DNA from 3 places in the Providencia huaxiensis genome. Region 3 is predicted to be linked to each of the others. Evidence: predicted binding sites of a transcription regulator. Region 3 holds the regulator's gene; each other region holds the start of a gene.
What was found. The regulator PurR, encoded in region 3, represses purine synthesis genes. The targets are predictions, from matches to a motif close to CANGCAAACGTTTGCNTG.
Positions count from the first base shown of each region.

Region 1: the regulator PurR is predicted to act here: its motif matches at 1,877-1,894, upstream of guaB (IMP dehydrogenase).
Region 2: the regulator PurR is predicted to act here: its motif matches at 1,865-1,882, upstream of CYG50_RS22215 (NCS2 family permease).

Region 1 is NZ_CP031123.2:1,755,611-1,760,455, forward strand. It holds gene guaA (glutamine-hydrolyzing GMP synthase) at 1-262, opposite strand, end outside; gene guaB (IMP dehydrogenase) at 348-1,814, opposite strand; gene xseA (exodeoxyribonuclease VII large subunit) at 1,986-3,353, shown strand; gene CYG50_RS09805 (hypothetical protein) at 3,416-3,739, opposite strand; gene CYG50_RS09810 (hypothetical protein) at 4,071-4,688, opposite strand.
Region 2 is NZ_CP031123.2:4,458,871-4,463,715, reverse strand. It holds gene CYG50_RS22220 (Na+/H+ antiporter) at 1-190, opposite strand, end outside; gene CYG50_RS22215 (NCS2 family permease) at 452-1,798, opposite strand; gene CYG50_RS22210 (ArnT family glycosyltransferase) at 2,404-4,092, shown strand; gene CYG50_RS22205 (MFS transporter) at 4,138-4,845, opposite strand, start outside.
Region 3 is NZ_CP031123.2:1,144,123-1,148,967, forward strand. It holds gene CYG50_RS23005 (helix-turn-helix transcriptional regulator) at 1-174, opposite strand, end outside; gene CYG50_RS23010 (hypothetical protein) at 111-596, opposite strand; gene punC (purine nucleoside transporter PunC) at 858-2,084, opposite strand; gene punR (DNA-binding transcriptional activator PunR) at 2,207-3,112, shown strand; gene purR (HTH-type transcriptional repressor PurR) at 3,122-4,147, opposite strand; gene sodB (superoxide dismutase [Fe]) at 4,590-4,845, opposite strand, start outside.

The DNA.
Region 1 (4,845 bases), 610 kb from region 3:
CATAACAAATACCTAATACAGGAACGCCTGCATTAAATACGTAATCAGGGGCACGTGGGCTATCTGATTCAGTCGTACTTTCTGGTCCACCAGAAAGAATAATACCGTTTGGATTAAATCCTCGAATTTGTTCTTCTGTAACGTCCCACGCCCAGAGTTCACAGTAAACGCCAATTTCACGGATGCGACGAGCGATCAGCTGTGTATATTGCGAGCCGAAATCAAGAATAAGAATGCGATGTTTATGGATATTTGTTGTCATTTGAGGAGAATTCCAAAAATTCAAGTCAAAAATAAGAATCGGTGACGCAAACAAACGCATGCGCCACCCTGAGAAACTTTATCGATTATTGCCCCAAACGGTAGTTTGGAGACTCTTTCGTGATAGTAACATCATGGACGTGGCTTTCTTGGATACCCGCACCACTAATGCGAACAAATTCTGCTTTTGTTCTTAATGCATCAATAGTACCACAGCCGGTCAGCCCCATACAGGAGCGTAAACCACCCATTTGTTGATGAATAATTTCTTTTAAACGGCCTTTATACGCGACACGGCCTTCAATCCCTTCTGGCACTAATTTGTCTGCTGCATTATCCGATTGGAAGTAGCGGTCTGACGAACCTTTAGACATCGCACCAAGTGAGCCCATACCACGGTATGCTTTGTAAGTACGGCCTTGGAATAAAATGGTTTCTCCCGGAGACTCTTCAGTTCCTGCGAACATTGAGCCGACCATCACACAGGCTGCGCCTGCCGCGATAGCTTTAGAAATGTCGCCTGAGAAACGAATACCACCATCCGCAATAACAGGAATACCAGTACCTTCAAGCGCTTCTGCCGCTTCTGCAATCGCTGTGATTTGTGGTACACCAACGCCTGTCACGATACGTGTGGTACAAATAGAACCCGGACCAATACCCACTTTAACTGCGCTAACACCGGCATCTGCTAAGGCTTTAGCCCCTTCAGCTGTTGCAACGTTACCACCAATAATTTGCAAATCAGGGTATTTTTGGCGAGTTTCACGGATACGTTGTAGTACACCTTCGGAATGACCATGTGATGAGTCAATTAATAAAACATCAACGCCAGCGGCCACCAGCGCATCAACACGTTCTTCATTTCCTGCGCCAGCACCAACTGCAGCGCCAACACGTAAACGGCCTTGCTCGTCTTTACACGCGTTTGGTTTACGTTCTGCTTTTTGGAAATCTTTAACGGTGATCATCCCTAACAAATGAAAGTTATCATCGATCACTAAGGCTTTTTCTACACGTTTTTCATGCATTTTTTGCAAAACGACTTCGCGTGCTTCGCCTTCTTTTACGGTCACTAAACGCTCTTTTGGCGTCATCACTGCGGTAACAGGTTGGTCTAAATCTGTCACGAAACGGACGTCACGGCCTGTAATGATACCGACTAGTGAATTGTCTTTAGCAACAACAGGATAACCCGCGAACCCATTACGCTCAGCCATTTCTTGCACTTCACGAATGGTCGTATCTGGCGTTACGGTGACAGGATCAGTAACCACACCACTTTCATGCTTTTTCACGCGGCGAACTTCTTCCGCTTGGCGCTCAATAGTCATGTTTTTATGGATGAAGCCAATGCCACCTTCTTGTGCTAATGCGATAGCAAGGTCAGATTCAGTGACAGTATCCATGGCTGCAGAAAGCATAGGAATGTTCAGGCGGATGTTTGCAGTCAGTTGAGTTGATAAATCTGCAGTATTTGGTAATACCGTTGAGTGTGCAGGAACGAGTAAAACGTCGTCGAAAGTTAGTGCTTCTTTTTTAATGCGTAACATAGGCAATATCCCACCAGGCAGCGTTATGGAAAGGTATAAAATATTGCCGCGGCATTATACACACCGAAAACGGTTGCTTCCAGCGTTTTTTTGAAAAAAAACTTGATAACTCTTATGGCTAGGTTAGTATCTAACGATTAAGTCATTGTTTTAAAATTTGATCTGGCTCACATGTCGACATCACAAAATAGCGCAATTTACTCTGTTAGCAAGCTTAACCAGACGGTTCGAGAACTTCTTGATAACCAAATGGGTCGTATTTGGTTAACCGCAGAAATTTCTAATTTTTCGCAGCCCAGCTCCGGTCATTGGTATCTAACCTTAAAAGATGATCGGGCTCAGGTTCGTGCAGCAATGTTCCGTGGGCAAAATGCGCGTGTCACTTTCCGCCCCCAGAATGGTCAACAGGTGTTAGTCAGAGCGACTGTCACCTTGTATGAGCCACGAGGCGACTACCAATTAATCCTTGAAAGCATGCAGCCCGCCGGTGAAGGGTTACTGCAACAGCGTTTTGAGCTATTAAAACAAACGCTAAGCGCACAAGGCTTATTTGATATTATTCATAAAAAACCGCTCCCTAGCCCTGCTAAGTCTGTCGGTATCATTACCTCGGCAACGGGTGCAGCCCTACATGATATTTTAAATATTTTACGTCGTCGTGACCCTTCCCTGCCTATCATCATCTACCCAACGGCCGTTCAAGGTGAGATGGCGCCAGCACAAATTGCTCGAATGATTGAGCTAGCAAACCTACGTCAAGAATGCGATGTGTTGATCGTCGGTCGCGGAGGCGGTTCACTTGAAGATTTATGGGCATTTAATGAAGAAATCGTTGCTAGAGCCATTTTTGCCAGCCAACTGCCAATAATTAGCGCTGTTGGCCATGAAACCGATGTGACAATTGCCGACTATGTGGCGGACGTAAGAGCACCAACCCCGTCAGCCGCTGCTGAGCTTGTTAGCCGTAATCAATTGGAAATGCTCCGCCAGCTAAAATCAGCACAGCAACACCTTGAAATGGCGATGGATTATTACGTGGCAGGTCAACAACAAAGATTCGCACGCTTGCATCACCGCCTACAGCAGCAGCACCCGCAATTGCGGTTGGCAAGGCAACATAACCAGCTCAATTTATTGCAGCAAAAGCTGGCGCAGTCGATGACGCGGCAACTACAAAGTTCAACGGCTAAATTCGAGAAAGTTAATCATCGTTTACTGCAAAATGATTTGCGCCCACATCTGCAAAAACAACAACGCCAGCTGCAACAGACGCAATATCATTTGCAAAATATGGTTACCCATTTGGTCAATAGCTATCGCCAGCGATTCGCAGTGGCTTGTTCGAAAATGGAAGCGGTTAGCCCATTAGCCACCCTAGCTCGCGGGTTTAGTATCAGTGAAACCGCTAAAGGCACTGTGTTGAAAAAAACCAGCCAAGTGAAAGTCGGCCAACCGTTGAAAACACGCCTTAATGATGGCTGGGTTGAAAGCCAAGTCACCCACATTGAGAAGGTTAAAGTCAAAAGAGTATCGAAATAATTATTTTATCCACTTATCTCGATAAAAATAACGAGATAAGTGGTGTTAAATTTATATGTTGATTAGAAACGCACCTGCCCACCTATCATATAGGTACGCCCTCTACCCGTTTCGTTATTTCGCCCTCGTTCTTCCATAATTGCACCCGAATTTGCGCGATTTAATGCATCGGTATAGTTTTTATTTGTCACATTGTTAATGGTCATCATCAACTTAACGTTTTTATTAATTTCATAATCTGCATATACATCAATAATGGTTGGCTGTTTTTCGTATTTTTCCGTCATAGCGTCACCATTTTGGTCGGCATCAAGAACTGGGCTAATTCGCTTAGACGGCCCTGTCCACGTTATCGTTGACCCCAGTGTCAGCTTTTCATCCAGCAAACGCACACCTGAATCTAATGTTAGGTAATAGTCGGGTAATTGCGTAAAGTCCCCAGCACTAAATGCAGAGGTACTATTAATAGAAACCGGTTGTTTCCCTGACTCTTTGGTATAGGAAATGTGGGGAGGTGATCAATCTTGCACTATTTGAAAAGGGATTGGGATAGGCTGGACGCCTTGATGTTACTGACTTGGCGAGGATTTATTGATTCTGCACTAAAGAATACAATTTGATTTAATTTGTTATTTTTTGCATTCTATTCTGCATACTAATGATCATATTTTAGGAGCGTTTAAACGGCATTTAAAGGACAATTGAAAGTTCTTCCAATCATCCTACCTTACTGTGGTTTCCATCCTGGTTTAACTCACCAGATACATTGGTATTTTCCTGTTCTTCAATACGGTGCAAAATCTCTCTATCTATCGATTCATCACCAGCAATAGCTAGCCTGATAACTTGTTGCAACGTAGGTCGTATCTTTAGAATATCTAACGCTTGATCCAAATTGTATTCACTAATGCCATTGTTTGATTCTAATATTCCATCAATGCCCTTTGTGGTTATGATCCTAATGAGTTGATTAACTTGCTCTGTCGTCATTATATTGAATAGCATATGCCAAACGGATGACAACTCACTCTTACTATCATTTTCAGTATTAGTTGATAGCGCTCCATCTTCCTGAGTCTGCCCATTCACAAGCCAGTCTAGGCTAACATTTTCCTGTGTTGCGATGGACTGTATAGTACTCAACGCTGGGTCAGTATCCTTTGTTAAGTAGTTATTTAATGTTGAAAATGATAACCCCCAATCCTTAGCTGCTGTTCTTATGCTTCTACTACCTATTAATATTTTTAGCCTTTCTTTAAATGCACTCTTTGTCGCTAGTGGGCTTTCTTTTGCTTTATCTTGAAAAGAAACTTCTAATGCTTTTTTTCTATTCATTTTCTTTTACACCTAACCTATTGAAAAACAACGATTGATCAAAATAAAAATCAATCGATTTAAATAAAGAGCAAAGAAAGTGATTTTCTTTCTTTACATGAACATAATTTGGATCAATACTATATCCGTACAGATAACCCTAGCGGATTATCCGCGA
Region 2 (4,845 bases), 1.3 Mb from region 3:
GTGGGATTAACAGAACCATAAAAAGTTCTGGGTCAAAGGTGACATGTAGGCCAAATTGTGGCCAAGCCAATAGCGCACCAATAGCGATTTGAATGAGAGGAAGAGGAATACGAATAGGAAGAATTTTAGCGGCCACCCCTGAAACAGAGACAGCTAAAATCAAAATAAGAATAGTAAAGAAAATTTCCATGTTGCCCTTACTGAATTAACCTAGCGACTAGAACCAAGAATTGCCTGCCGCCGCATAGTAAGAGATAGCACCGTCCAGACCATGATAATTGAGACCAAGCCAGCCACCAGTGGAAGTCATACACAGCCACTTGATTAACTGCCTTCTCTCTATTTTATCCCTAGCCATCCATTTTCGGGGAAAAAATTAAGACTTTACGATTAATTAATACAATAAGTTAAAAAGGTGGCAACATTGGCCACCTTCTTGAAGCAATTCACTTTAGATTGCTAATCCTGAAGCGTAAAATGCCACTAAAAGTACCGCAATAATGACAGTACCAATATTCAATTTGCGCCATTCACCTGCACAAATACGGCCGATAACCAAAGCGGCAAAGCCCAACATGATACCTGTGACAATATTACAAGTCAGAACAATGAACACCGCACATAATAAGCCAGACATTGAATCCACAAAATCATCAAAATCAAGCTTAGAAACATTACTGAGCATTAAAAGCCCAACATACATCAATGCAGGAGCCGTTGCATAGGCAGGCACCAAATAAGAGAGTGGCGATAAAAAGAGAATCAATAAGAATAGTACGCCAACCACCACTGCGGTTAAACCGGTACGGCCACCCGCAGCGGTACCTGCCGCAGATTCAATATATACCGCCGCAGGTGATGCACCAATCGCCCCCGCAAAAATACTGCTCACGGAGTCTGCTGTTAATGCTTTACCACCATCAATAATTTGGCCGTCTTTATCCAATAAATTCGCTTGTCCCGCCACTGCGCGGATAGTACCTGTCGCATCAAAAACTGCCGTCATCACTAATGCAAGCAAGCTTGGCAATACCATTGGCTGTAATGCACCCATGATATCCATATTAAAAACCAATGAGAGCCCGTCATCACCCAATGAAGGCAACTTGAAGAAGCCCTGATATTTCACAGCAGGATCAAAAATTAAACCAATAATTGAAATCGCAATAATAACAAGGAGCACACCACCCGGAACGCGACGTTTTTCTAAACCAAAAATGACCGCTAACCCAATGAGTGACATCAAGACAGGGAAAGACGTAAATTCACCCAGAGCAACAGGCAGGCCTGCATTTGGGTTTTTGATCACTAAACCCACCCCATTAGCAGCGATTAACAGTAAAAATAAACCGATACCAATACCTGTACCATGTGCAATACCCATTGGCATATTGCGTAAAATCCAACTACGAATACCTGTAACAGAAATGATGGTGAACAAACACCCCATTAAAAATACAGCGCCTAGTGCCACAGGAATACTAATTTGCTGCCCTAACACCAGACTGAATGCAGTAAATGCAGTGAGTGAAATCGCACAACCAATCGCCATCGGTAAATTGGCCCATAACCCCATTAATAAAGAGCCAAAGCCAGCCACTAAGCAGGTTGCAATAAATACCGCAGTTGGAGGGAACCCTGCTTGCCCTAACATGCCAGGTACAACGATGACAGAATAAACCATCGCTAAGAATGTGGTTAACCCTGCAATGATTTCACGGCGAACTGAAGAGCCGCGCGCTGTTATCTTGAAAAATGAATCCAATTTGCAACTGGATGAAGCCTGTTGGCCTGACATGGTATACCTCTGCTGTTAATGGAAAACGAAAGCACTCAAGTACTGCTAACAACTAATCTATATATCGACGTAAACGATTACGTTTTTCAGAAAAAACAAACTAACTGGGAAAAAAACCCAATAAAAACAGCTGCGCAATCGTTTGGCTTTAAAACTAGAATAAAACATATTGTGAGGGGAGCAATTATCATTCTAAACAGGGGGAATGATCAAGTATTTTTAGCATTTCTTACCCACTAACTGTTTTTTAACATCTAAATACCCAGGTTCTTATGTAATGAACATTATTTTCAAATAACAATTCTTTTTAGTTACATTTACCTTACGTAAAAATAGCTAAATACCTTTCATATAGTGTCTGTTTAAAAAGTACGGTTATTTTTTTGATACAATCCTAGATTATTTTCTTACAAAACGAATAGCTGAAAATTTATTTATTGGTGGTAATATGCGTTATTTAAAAACGTACCTAAAAATACGTTCCCTATTGTTTTTTATAAAAAAATAACCATCACTCACTGAGTAAATATATATTTAAGTATATAATCTCAATTATTATCAACTGCAGTTATAGTTTCAATTTAATCCAGTAAAAACACATTAAAATGCCAAATAAAAATGCACCATTAATCATATTACAGCGGAGTATTTTATTACTTTTCATTAGTTTTCTTGCTATGTATTTATTACCAGGAATATATAGTCATAGCCCTTGGAAGCAAGATGAAAATTATAGTTTTGGTATTATTCAAACTATGTATGAAACAGGTAAATGGTTAGTCCCCACAAATGCGGGCGAGCCGTTTATGGAAAAACCTCCGCTTTATTATTGGGTTGCAGCAATTACCTCTCATTTGTTTTCAAGTTTTATCCCACTTTATGATGCCGCCCGTAGTGCAAGCTTATTTTTTTCGGTGATCAATTTTTCATTTTTTATTCTTTTGGCGCGCCGTTTTTTCCATGCCAAAGACTTCACCGATACCCGTATTTGGGTCGCTTTTGCACTGTATGCTTGTGCCCCCGGTGTTATCAGGCATAGCCATGATATGTTTACCGATGTTGCGCTGATGGCAGGGACGACTATTGGCTTGTATGGGTTATTAGGGCTGATACAACAACAAAAAATGCACATGTCTGCACTTTGGTTATCCCTTGGAACCATCGTCACCATGTTGTCAAAAGGTGTTTTTATCCCTGGTGTTCTCTGGATCTGCCTATTTTTATCGCCAATTTTTCTCGCTCAATGCCGAACTAAGCAATTTTGGTTATACAGCTTAACTGCAGGGTTAATTGCCTTTATCGCGATTTTACCTTGGCCTATCCAACTGTACCTTCAACACCCTGATTTGTTTATCGTGTGGTTTTGGGAAAATAATATCGGCCGCTTCTTTGGTTTTTCGGTTGAAAAATTAGGGGCAAAAGCTAATTTAACCCGGATCCCTGCGGCAGTTTCCTTATTTGCCTTTCCTTCTGGTTTACTGGCTGTTGCTTATTTTCTAAGGCATCCGGTTAAGCGTTTATTTAATTCTAACGAGTTTCTATTGGCGCTATTTCCTTTACTAGGTATCGTTTTTTTACAGATTTCAGCTTCTGGTCGGGCGTTATATTTACTGCCTTTTATTGCCCCCATGGCCATATTAGGAAGCCAGACACTATTTTGTTTCCCAGAAAAGCTCCTCAATAATATTGCCCGCTTTGCAGCTGTTTTGTGGTCTGTACTTATTCTTTTTTTATGGGCCTGCTACTTCATCTCTTTGGCTGGCTATCAACAAGAATGGCTAGCTCCATTTGGCCGCTGGCTCCCTATGAGCTACCAAATGGCATTTTCTCCCGTTGTATTCATCTGTGCTCTGTTGATTACATTGGTATGGTTTTTACGCAATAAAATTATTCCAAACTTTATGCCACCTGCTTTTCATATGATGAAAAACTGGTTATTAGGCTTATGTGCTGTTTGGGGGGTAATTTTAACCTTATTTTTGGGGTGGATAGACTATGCAAAAGGTTTCGAAGGGGTTTTTGTCGATTTAGACCAGCATTTAACTGGCCAATTTACAGAAAATGATTGTATGGCATCTGATAATATTGGTGAATCTGAAGCACCGATGCTCTACTACTACGCGGGGGTATTACACCAACGCCAAGATCGGTTTGAAAAACCGGAACAATGCCGCTGGCTAATTGTACTCTCAAAAACGATTAAACCTGCACCGCAAGGCATGGAATTATTCTGGCACAATCATCGGCCGGATGAATTCAGAGAAAACCTCGTTGTGTATAAAGTTATTGAGTAATTTATTTGCGGTGCTCGCTGGCTGAGTAGAGCACCGCAAATGAGCTTATTGGGTAACTTGCTCAACTTTTTGGGCACTGTATTTTTCTCGTGTGAACCATAAAAATACAGTCACAGACAGAACCAATAACACCGGTAAGCCTACAGGTGAGATTGAAGTCGCAATTCCCGCAAGTAGTGGCCCTGATAAATTACCAATTCCCCACAGCATGGCAGCCGCAGCATTAGCAATGATCAACTCGTTCCCTTTGAAATATTGGCCGATTTGCACCAACGCAATAGTATAAATTGCCCCTGCTGTCGCCCCTAAGACAAACAGTAATACCCAAATCAGATAAGGTTGAGTTATAAGGAAAGGCAATAATAGACTGGCTGCAAGTGTGATAATGCCACAGATTCGGTACAATTTTTCTCTATTCATATGGTCTGCTAGCCAGCCGAAAGGAAGTTGCATAATGGCATCCCCAGCAAGAATAGCGCTGATCATTAATGCGGCAACCGCTTCTGTATGACCCATTCCCATGCCATAGATTGGGAATATCGATAAAATGGTTCCATCAAAAAAGGCAAAAAATAAAATTCCGCCACAAATACCCGGTGCAATTTTCACAAATTGAACAATTGAAAAATTAGATTTTTCGGCATTTTCGGCTAAACGGTCACCGACTTTTTGGTCCATTAAAATAAATAGCACCACAGAGATTAAATGGATCAACGTACAAATCAATAAAGGGGATTTATCTTCCACACCATA
Region 3 (4,845 bases):
TGGCGTAATACCGTATTCTTTTAAAAACTCTTTTTGAATGACTCGGAGGTGTAAACCTGTCTCTTCGGCAATTTCAGTGATTTTTTTAGTTGGGTTACGATATAGCAACTCTAAAATTTCATCTGTGAAATGAGACTTTTTCTTGGCTTTTGTCCTATTAAAGCAATCCAACAACTCTTGAATGAAGAATTAGCTAAAGCTTCAAACCAACGGTCTTTCCATATGTCATTCAGAGCGATGGGGTCATCAGTATAATTTAGTGTTCTTTGAGGCAGAAGAAAACGCAATGCATCATGACGAATACGTAATACCATGACTTTTGAATCATTAGGGCTAGCGGTAAATGTATTGACTCTAGGAATAATGAGTTGATAAGGGTCTACGACTGAGTTGCTTTCAGTTGTCATCTGAAATGTATCTGATGAAACCCAGATTTCAGCACCCGTTCCAGGAAAAATTTTAATTGCCTCTGTAAACTCTTTGATTATTAAAATAGAGCTAACAAAGGATTTTAATTCATCTGGTGGATAATACTGTTTTAACATCATTCTTGAGCACTCATTATTTAATGTCGCAATGATAACGTTTTTTAACAAAAAAATTAACCATGAAATATCTATATCTTAGTAGATAACAAAATAAAAGCCTTATTTATTAGTGAAATCCGCTTTGAATAAAGAAACGTGATAAGAAAGTTCAGGTTTTGTGAGCTAAGAATAATGGGCGATATAGAAAAATACTTAATAAGTATTACGGTATAGTCACAAGTGCTATACACTGGAAGACGTTTTTCTTGAATTTATTAAATAACAATCATGCCGATAAAATACGGCATGATTGATTCGATAAACTACATTTTATGAATTCGCCTGGCAGTCGACCTGCTCAAGAGTTTGACTGTTTTTTTTGTCACAGCGTTGCATAAAATAACCAATAGCCATTGGGATAATTGTAACTGCCATTACACCAGTTGTGGCTAACAATGGGTCGAAGGGCAGGGCAGAAACAAGCAGGCTTGCTAAAAAACATAGGCCTAACTGTAAAGCATTTTGCAACGCAGCTGCTTTACCACTCGCACTAGGAAATGTATTTAGTGCTTTGGATACTGCAATAGGGTAAGAGGCCCCGTTCATTGCCGCCATAAAGCAGAATGGGATCAATATCATGGTTAATGATGGCGTGGTATAGATGGCCATGATGAATAAAATAGACATGCTTACCGCGTAACCAATCAGTAACAATGGAAATAACGCTTCTGCACGAATTTTTGCTAATAAAATACGGCAGCCATATCCACCAACAATAAAGGCTAAAGTTTGTGGAATATAACTCAGACCAATATCAGCAGGGTTGAACCCCATGTTACGTAAGATAAAAGGTGACCCTGTTAACCAAGCGAAGAAACCCGCACTACAGGATGCATAAACCAGCACGTTACCGCTGAAAACAGGGGAACTGAGTAAGTTTGAGAAAGAAATCTTAGCCTGCGGTTGGCTGTCATCAGTGATTGTTTTAACTGAGACATTTTTCAAAAAGAGTGTTGGTAATAAAAGTAATATGCCCACAGCCATTAGGATCAGGAAAATTGCTTCCCATGTTTGGTGCTCTAGAACCCATGCACCTAATAATGGCGCTAAAGCAGGGGATAGCGCGACTAGCGGCATAATAGAAGCAAAGACTTTTTGGGTATTTGCTTCATCATAGCGGTCGATAACAAGCGCTTGCCATAAAACCGCAGCGGAGCAGACACCAACAGCCTGTAAAAAACGTAGAGTTAACAGCTGTGTTGCGGTTTCTACCCAATAAATGGCTAAGCTACTTATAATGAAAATAGTTAAGCCCACAATGAGCACAGGCTTACGGCCAAGTTTGTCTGATAATGGCCCCCACAACAGTTGAGCGAAGGCAAAACCAGCTAAAAATATACTGAGAGAAGCACTGATAGCGCCTTCAGATGTATGCAAGGTGTTTTGCATAGCACCAAATGCAGGTAAATACATATCAATGGCTAAAAACCCTAGCATGCTAAGTCCTGCAAGGTAAACCATAAAACCAGGGGAATTTTTTTTCACAGTATTCGACATAATTATTACTTATCTGATATTTAAAAAAATGTTAATGATGGCTCCATTGTATAGGCTATTTTTTTAGGTTGTGAAACGGTAATATTTGGATCTTGCTATCAAAATTTTTGAAAGGAGAAGTTATGTGGTCTGCACATGCACTCGAAGTGATTGATGCAGTTGCTCGAACTGGGAGCTTTAGTGGTGCTGCTGAAGAATTGCACCGTGTACCTTCTGCAATCAGTTATACCGTAAAGCAAGTTGAAGAATGGCTTGCGGTTCCTCTATTTGAACGCCGACATCGTGATGTTGTTCTGACAGAAGCAGGAGCGATATTTATTAAGGAAAGCCGTTCTGTTATCAAAAAAATGACAGATACCCGGCATCAGTGCCAGCAAGTTGCAAATGGCTGGCGCGGGCAATTTAGTATTGCCGTTGATTGCATTGTTAAACCTCAAAGGACGGAACAGTTAATTATTGATTTTTATCGTCATTTTCCTGATATTGAACTTTTTATTCATCCAGAAGTGTTTAATGGAGTGTGGGATGCACTGGCTGACGGGCGCGTAGATGTTGCGATTGGTGCGACTCGAGCGTCCCCGATAGGTGAAAGATACAGTTTCCGTGATATGGGGTTTATGCCGTGGATGTGTGTCGCAAGCCCGGAACATCCATTAGCAAAAATAGGTGAAAAACTGACTGATGACCAAATGAGAGAGTATCCGAGCTTGTGCCTTGAAGATACCTCTCGTAACCTTCCCAAGCGTGATACTTGGGCACTTGATAACCAACGTCGGCTTGTCGTGCCTTACTGGGAAAATGGTCTAGCTTGTTTAGTTAACGGGTTATGCGTTGGAATGGTACCTGAGCATCGAGCAGCTCCGCTTTGTGAAAAAGGCCAATTAGTTGAGCTAGCATTAGCCCAGCCATTTCCACCCAGTCCTTGCTGTTTAACTTGGGTGGAAAATAACACATCACCCGCGCTCCGTTGGTTATTAGATTACCTTGGCGATAACGAAACGCTCAACGCAGAGTGGCTTTCAACTTAACTATTTGTCTTATCGACGGTAATCGATAAATGGACCGTCAGCGACAGAACGACGTTCTACAAGGCGAGGGTGGACTTCAATTGTTTGAGCATCTTCGCGCTTATTTACGATACGATCGAGCAGCATAGTGAAGGCCATTTGGCCTAAACGCTCTTTTGGTTGGTGGATAGTGGTCAATGCTGGGGTAAAATAGCGCGCATTTCGTACATTATCATAACCAATGATTGAAATGTCTTGTGGAACACGTAGCCCCATTTCATCAGCCGCACAAATGGCCCCCATCGCCATGATATCGCCGCCACAAAATACCGCGGTAGGGCGTTGTTTATGGCTTAAAATTTGCATCATTGCTTTATAACCAGACTCAGGTTCGAAATCACCTTGCACTATCCACTGGTCTCTCAGTGTGATCTTTGCCTCTTCCATTGCTTTTTGGAAGCCTGTTAAGCGGCCGATACCGGTGTTTCTTTCGAGCGAACCTGGGATCACACCAATATCACGGTGCCCACGATCAATTAAATAGCGGCCTGCAAGGTACCCACCATGGAATGAATTATCAATAATACTGTCTGTAAAATCACCTCGGGAGGTTCCCCAATCCATCACCACCATTGGGATATTGCGATAATCTTCAAGCATACTAATTAACGTATCTGGATATTCAGAACACATCACGAGTAGGCCATCAACGCGCTTTTGCGCTAACATTTGCAAATACGCTTTTTGTTTTCCCAAATTATTATGGGAATTACAAAGTATAAGCGTGTAACCTTTTTCATAACAACTATTTTCAACTGATTCAATGACTTCCGCAAAGTAAGGTGCTTCACTTGAGGTTGCGAGTAAACCAATCGACTTTGTATGATTAACTTTTAAACTACGGGCAACTGCACTCGGTGAATAATTGAGCTCTTTAATCGCAGCCCAGACCGCTGTCTTAGTATCATCGGCCACAAAGCGCGTTTTATTAATAACATGGGATACAGTCGTGGTAGATACGCCAGCGCGTTTCGCCACATCTTTAATCGTTGCCATGGGGAAAAAAAACTCCTGACCAATAACCGGTCTCAATAAGAATTCTTGTTAAAAAATTACCTGCATATTGATGCATTGATCCTTTGCTGGCAATAATTTAGCGATTTGTTGTCGATTTTGTCTGATCTAGCGCAAAAACGAAAGAAATAATTGATGTTATAACATGTGATATAGACACTAGTTTTACTTTTTTGGATATGTATACTTAATAACCTTAATTATTGCATGGTTATTTGTTAATTCAATTACATTAGAATGAGAGGAACTCATGGATACAGATGTTAAATATGGATTGCTTGCTGCATTGGGCTCATTAGCAATGATTATCTTTCTTGCTGCACATATTTTCTGATTTTATTTCAGCCTCAAGTAGGGTGAAATAAAAGGGCGAGTGTATCTCGCCCTTGTCTATTTATGCTTTGTTTCAATACTTGCTAGGTGACTATGCTAAGTTTTCTTCCACAAATTTCCAGTTAACCAGTGCCCAGAAGTTTTCTAAGTATTTAGGGCGGGCGTTGCGGTAATCGATATAGTAAGCATGCTCCCAAATATCAACGGTTAACACGGGTTTATCATCACCAGAAATTGGGGTCGCAGCATTCGATGTATTTACGATTGCAAGGCTACCATCTGCTTTTTTCACTAACCAAGTCCATCCAGCACCGAAGTTTTTGGTTGCTGCATCAGTAAACTGAGCT